Regions from separate parts of the Pantoea sp. SGAir0180 genome, predicted to be linked through region 1. Evidence: predicted binding sites of a transcription regulator. Region 1 holds the regulator's gene; each other region holds the start of a gene.
What was found. The regulator CRP, encoded in region 1, controls carbon source genes, mostly activating them, when cyclic AMP is high. The targets are predictions, from matches to a motif close to ATGTGANNNNNNTCACAT.

Region 1 (2,272 bases):
GTAAACGGCGCTGGCGATCCGCCATCAAATCACGCTGATAAAGGGGCTTTTGTGTACGCAGTACCCGTGCGATGCGGCTGAAGTGATAAAGGCAAAAATTTCCTACCGGATTGTCCGGGTGCTGACGGGCGATTTTTTCCAGTGCCCCCAGCTGCTTGTCCATATCAAAGCGACTGGACAGTTGGTGGTACAGGATGTTGTCTGCCAGCTCACGTAAACGGGCGGAAATGGTTTTCGCATTCCAGCGAATCACGGCCTCAGCATGGCTTTGTTCTACCAGTTTTTGCACTTCTTCTGGCTGATGCAGGCTGACAGAAATGTGTTCCTGTAAATCCAGTGCGACCTGAAAAGCGCGGGTCAGTCGCTTATGACTGTGATCGCGGCTGGCGGACAGCATATGCATCTGCTGATAACAGGTGTTGATGAGGTCGATTGCTTTTTGTTGCCGCGCCAGCAACGGTGGTAGCGCCTTCTCCGGATCGGTAAGTTGCGTCAACAAGGTGTACTTGGCGTCACAATAGTTCGCCAGTTCGCGGTAAATCAGACTCAGGCTTTCACGCATTGGCTGCTCTTTCCACAGCCAAAACCAGAACCAGTTAAACAGGCCATACCACAGCGTACCGCCGATGTAGAGCAGGGGCGGTACGTAAATGGGCATGCGGCCAATCAGGCTGGTGGTAAATATCGCTGCGATCAGTGTGGCAGGGAGTAACCGTGCGTGCAGTGGGCTGATTTCACCTGTCACGCCCAGCAGCAAAGGCAGAGCGAAAAGAATAAGCGGTAAGGGCACGTCTTTAAACAGAAGCCACTGCATCAGTAAGCTACCCAGGGCAAACAGGCTGCCGCCGACAATCAGGCGTTTAAAGAAGCGTTTGTGGGGTGTATCCAGACCGGCAATATTGCAGCAGGCAGGCACCAATGAGAACAGCAATCCTTTTTGCAGATCGCCAAACAGCCAGCCGAGCGCGACGGGGAGACACAACACCAGTGTCTGGCGCAGGGCATAGTTAACTTCAGGGTGATAAATTATTCTTCGCCACATCGGCTCAACGCAAATAATTCACGGCATAACGTTGCCATTATGCCGTGAAGAATAAAGCTTAGCGCGTGCCGTAAACAACAATTGTTTTGCCGTGTGCGGAGATCAGATTCTGGTCTTCCAGCATCTTCAAAATACGTCCCACGGTTTCACGTGAACATCCCACGATTTGGCCAATTTCCTGACGCGTAATTTTAATTTGCATGCCGTCAGGATGCGTCATGGCATCCGGCTGTTTCGCCAGGTTGAGCAACGTCTGCGCAATGCGACCGGTGACATCAAGGAACGCGAGGTTGCCCACTTTTTCCGATGTGACCTGCAGACGGCGCGCCATTTGCGAGGAGAGGCGCATGAGGATGTCCGGATTCACCTGAATCAGCTGACGGAATTTTTTGTAGGAAATCTCTGCCACTTCGCACGCGGTTTTCGCACGTACCCAGGCGCTGCGCTCCTGACCTTCTTCGAACAGGCCAAGCTCACCAATAAAGTCGCCCTGATTCAGATAGGACAGAATCATCTCCTTGCCTTCTTCATCCTTAATCAGTACCGCAACGGAACCTTTAACGATGTAGTAAAGCGTTTCCGCCTTTTCACCTTGATGAATGAGCGTACTTTTGGATGGATACTTGTGAATATGGCAATGGGACAGGAACCATTCAAGTGTAGGGTCTGTTTGCGGTTTGCCGAGAACCATTCGCTATTATCCTCTGTTGTAATCGTGCCCAAAATACAGGGCTCTGTTTCCCTGCCAGGCGATGTAAGCGTTAAGCGTCTTTCCATTCAGGAAATTATTCGGGCTGCATTCGGCGCAGTGCGCATCATTCTTCCCGGCTTCGTCTTCGGATGACGAAAAATATTTTCAGCTCTGTTTGTAGCACAGCTTACGTCGACTGTCTTGTGTTGTCTCGCTTCAGCAAGATGGCGTTTTCTCTGGATTGCTGTTTCCCAGGCAAAAGCGTACGCTGAGCCAAAACAGGGTATTCTGAGGTCAAAATTATGCAGGCACGCGTCAAATGGGTTGAAGGGTTAACATTCCTGGGGGAATCATCGTCCGGCCATCAGGTACTGATGGATGGCAATTCTGGCGATAAAGCGCCGAGCCCTATGGAGATGGTGCTGATGGCGGCAGGGGGATGCAGCGCCATTGACGTTGTGTCAATTTTGCAAAAAGGCCGCAACGATGTGGTTGATTGCGAAGTGAAACTATCGTCTGAACGTCGGGAAGAAGCCCCC
Region 2 (2,272 bases), 830 kb from region 1:
CTGCTTTCCAGTTGCTGCTGAACTTTCGCGGCAAACTTAGCCAGACGACGCTGACCCAGCAGCTCTGCGTTTGGCAGCTCAACTTCCGGAATAGTCAGCTTCATGGTGCGTTCGATGTTGCGCAGCAGACGACGCTCGCGGTTCTCAACGAACAGCAGTGCGCGCCCCGCACGACCCGCACGACCCGTACGGCCAATACGGTGAACGTAAGATTCGGCGTCCATCGGGATATCGTAGTTAACAACCAGGCTGATACGCTCAACGTCCAGGCCACGAGCCGCAACGTCAGTCGCGATCAGGATGTCCAGACGACCATCTTTCAAACGCTCCAGCGTCTGCTCACGCAGGGCCTGGTTCATATCACCGTTCAGGGCCGCGCTGTTGTAACCGCTACGCTCCAGCGCTTCTGCGACTTCCAGAGTGGCATTTTTGGTACGAACGAAGATGATCGCCGCATCAAAATCTTCTGCTTCCAGGAAGCGAACCAGTGCATCGGTTTTACGGCCGTAAGCCGTCCAGTAGCTCTGGCTGATGTCAGGACGCGTTGTCAGGCTCGACTGAATACGCACTTCCTGCGGATCTTTCATGAAACGCTTGGTGATGCGACGAATCGCTTCTGGCATGGTGGCAGAGAACAGCGCGGTCTGATGACCTTCCGGGATCTGCGCCATGATGGTTTCAACGTCTTCGATGAAGCCCATACGTAACATTTCATCTGCTTCGTCCAGCACCAGACCACGCAGATTAGACAGATCTAACGTGCCACGCTTCAGGTGATCCAGCAGACGACCTGGGGTGCCCACAACAACCTGGGGTCCCTGGCGCAGAGCACGCAGCTGCACGTCATAACGCTGGCCGCCGTAAAGGGCAACTACGTTCAGACCGCGCATGTGCTTAGAGAATTCGGTCATCGCTTCAGCAACCTGAACCGCCAGTTCGCGGGTCGGAGCCAGCACCAAAATTTGCGGTGCTTTAATAGTCGGATCAATGTTGTTTAACAGCGGCAGAGAGAACGCTGCCGTTTTACCACTCCCGGTCTGCGCCATGCCTAACACGTCACGGCCCGCCAACAGGTGAGGAATACACTCAGCCTGGATTGGGGATGGCTTTACGTAGCCCATGCCGTTCAGTGATTCAAGGATGTCGGCGTTCAGGCCAAGGTCTGCAAAAGTGGTTTGAATATCAGTCATGTAGTACACGTGCCTCGTTGATTGCGGCGGCCAGTCTACATAACTCGTCGTGAAAACTTTCAGTCATTTTCATCAAAAAGTGTGAACCGGCTCAAATTAGAAGTTTTGACGAACAGAAAAGCCCTCATCCCTGAAGATGATGACTTGACAGGTTTACAGGCAAAAAAGTTCGTCAGCTATTGCTGGTCAGATTCTGATAAATCGTCTTGTGCCTGGCCGAGTAGCGCCAGTTCCAACAATGCGTATCGGTGTTCAACAAAGTTATTCACGTTGTTGGCGACCGCCAGTTTGAACAACGCTTCTGCGTTGTCCTTCTCCCCCAGACTTAGGTAATACTTACCTAAATAGAAGTTGGTTTCACTGAGATGTTCAGCGAGCGAGGTGTTATCCGTTGCGTCCGCCTTGAGACGTTCCATCAGTGTTGCTTCGCTGATGTCGCCCAGGTAGAACTCGACAATATTCCATCCCCATTGGTCCTTAACCGCTTTATCGTAACGCTGTTTAAGCGCCACTTTTGCTTTGGCTGCGTCCATCTTGCTTTCAACAAGATAGAGCCACAAGCTACGGAAAGGATCGTTAGGATCGTCTTGATAAAACGCCAGCAGATCATCTTGCGCTAACTTGTATCGACCACCGTAATAGAGGGCGATACCACGATTTAAATGCGCATAGTTGTAAGTTGGATCAAGCTCAAGTACAGAATCAAACGCTTCATAGGCGGCATCATAGTTGCCCGCCTGCGTTAAGTATATACCAAGATAGTTAAACACTTCTGGCATATCAGGTCTTATAGACAGCGCTTGCGAAAAATCGTTCCGCGCTAATGCCCTCAGACCCAGACTATCATACAACACTCCGCGCTCATATAACAGCTGTGCGCGTTCATCATCGGTAAGGGCTCGACTGGCAAGAATTTGTTCCATGCGAGCCAGAATCACTTCCTGCTGCAGTGTGGGCTGTAAAGGTACTGCAAGAACTTCGTTCTTACGCCAATTGGAGTTGCTGCATCCTGCCAGCGTCAAAGCTGTCGCAACAAAACACCAGCGCAAAAAAGGCTTCATTTCCCACTCCCGAATACAAAC
Region 3 (2,272 bases), 530 kb from region 1:
TAGCTCGGACGATAGTCGGCGTTAAAAGCATGCCCGGCATCGGGATACACAATGATCTCTGCCTTTGCGTTTGCAGCATGTAAGGCCTGGCGCATCTGCTCCACGCTTTCCAGCGGAATGCCGTCATCCTGACCACCATACAAACCCAGCACAGGCGCGTTCAGATCCACAGCAATATCGATAGGATGTTTTTGCTGCTTCATGGTTTTTTCCCCTACCAGGCGACCATACCAGGCCACGGCAGCGCGAAGTTGCGGGTTGTGTGCCGCATAGAGCCAACTGATGCGTCCGCCCCAACAGAAACCGGTAATTCCCATCCGCCGGATATCGCCACCGTTGCGGGCCGCCCAGTTAGCGGCATGATCGAGATCCGCCAGTACCTGGCTGTCAGGCACCTTGCTGACCAGTTCTTTAAACAGCGTAGGAATATCGTTGTAGTCGTTGGGGTCGCCTTCGCGGAAGTAAAGCTCTGGCGCGACAGCCAGATAGCCTTCCAGCGCCAGACGACGACAAATGTCGCGAATGTGTTCATGAACGCCGAAAATTTCCTGCACGACCAGCACAACAGGCAACGGCCCGTCTGCTGACTGCGGTTTCGCGTAAAAAGCCGGAAGATTTTCACCCTGACTCGGAATAGACGTCTCACCGGCGTGGATGGCCGGGCTGTCGGTAATAATGGTGGTCGAAGCCGTGGGCTGAACTGCCGGAGCAAACGCGCCTGCGGCTGATTTTTGTGTCATATTATCGTCGGTTTTCATCGTTATCTCCGTGCAAGCGTATGCGCAATCACGTAACTATAGCCTGGGCATTTATTACTGGTTCCGGGCAATGCGTAACAGAGCTTATAACCTTTAAAATACACTTCTCTTTAACATTCTCATGCTGCCTTCCACATCACCATATGTAGCATTACGGAAGGTCTGAGATAAACGTGTGATATTAATCACTAAAAATTTCACCGAAAATGTAACTTTCATTTTCTTGAGTGAAACCAGTCACACATTTAACCCGTCGGGTAACGTAAAGTGGCGTACTGTTTTTCCTTAACCCGGAGTCTGATATGACACAGTCTGACGTTTTCCATCTTGGCCTGACGAAAGCCGACCTGCAGGGGGCGACACTGGCCATTGTTCCTGGCGATCCGGAACGTGTAAAAAAAATTGCCGGACTGATGGACGATCCCCGGCACCTGGCTTCCCATCGTGAGTTCACCAGCTGGCTGGCTAAGCTTGACGGTAAACCCGTCGTGGTCTGTTCTACCGGGATTGGCGGACCTTCCACCTCCATTGCCGTCGAGGAGCTTGCTCAGCTTGGCGTGCGCACTTTCCTGCGTGTAGGGACAACGGGCGCCATCCAGCCGCATATCAATGTCGGCGACGTTCTGGTTACGACGGCGTCTGTACGCCTGGACGGTGCCAGCCTGCACTTCGCACCAATGGAATTTCCGGCCGTCGCCGATTTCACCTGCACAACGGCCTTAGTGGCTGCGGCAGAAGCCTGCGGTGCCAAAACTCATATCGGGATTACCGCCTCATCTGATACTTTCTACCCCGGCCAGGAGCGCTACGACACCTTCTCGGGCCGCGTCGTGAACCGTTTTCAGGGCTCTATGCAGGAGTGGCAGCAGATGGGCGTCCTGAACTATGAGATGGAATCGGCGACGCTGTTAACCATGTGCGCCAGTCAGGGCCTGCGCGCAGGCATGGTGGCGGGCGTGATTGTTAACCGCACGCAAAAAGAGATTCCCGATGCAGTGACGATGAAGCAGACCGAAAGCGATGCCGTCAAAATAGTAGTTGAAGCGGCGCGTCGCTTACTCTAGCCCTTCGTTTGACAGACAGGCCGGCTGTCCGGCCTGTCATGGCCTTGTCTTTACGTCTCGTCTTTCCCCCTCAGTAAATATATCTGGACATTCATACAGTGCGAATTTACCTTTTTCCTCAATAGCCTGACCAGCGGGGAGAATATGGATCAGCACATCATTATCAGCATCTGCCTTGGGCTCGCCGGCCTGGGTGTTGGCTGGATACTGGCGCAAATGCGTGTCAGTCATCAGTTAGCCAGCTTTACCACAGAGCGCCGTCTGCTTAACGAAGCACAACAACGTCAGCAACAGCACATCGAGCAGCTCCAGCAGCAGCTGCAACAGCGCGAACAGGAGTTGAGACAGCTTCATGGATCATTAAGCGGAGCCAATGAGCGCCTGCAACAGCTGGATTACTGGCGTAATGAGAGCGAGCAACTGACACGAGAGCTGCGCAATCAGCTGGAG

Region 2: the regulator CRP is predicted to act here: its motif matches at 1,270-1,287, upstream of yrbN (protein YrbN).
Region 3: the regulator CRP is predicted to act here: its motif matches at 932-949, upstream of udp (uridine phosphorylase).

The regions. Positions count from the first base shown of each region.
Region 1 covers NZ_CP028071.1:4,124,616-4,126,887, forward strand. The annotation lists gene C1N58_RS19270 (YccS/YhfK family putative transporter) at 1-1,042, opposite strand, end outside; gene crp (cAMP-activated global transcriptional regulator CRP) at 1,101-1,733, opposite strand; gene C1N58_RS19280 (OsmC family protein) at 2,036-2,272, shown strand, end outside.
Region 2 covers NZ_CP028071.1:3,290,186-3,292,457, forward strand. The annotation lists gene C1N58_RS15495 (DEAD/DEAH family ATP-dependent RNA helicase) at 1-1,190, opposite strand, end outside; gene yrbN (protein YrbN) at 1,183-1,263, opposite strand; gene nlpI (lipoprotein NlpI) at 1,367-2,251, opposite strand.
Region 3 covers NZ_CP028071.1:3,597,629-3,599,900, reverse strand. The annotation lists gene C1N58_RS16885 (dienelactone hydrolase family protein) at 1-758, opposite strand, end outside; gene udp (uridine phosphorylase) at 1,061-1,822, shown strand; gene rmuC (DNA recombination protein RmuC) at 1,967-2,272, shown strand, end outside.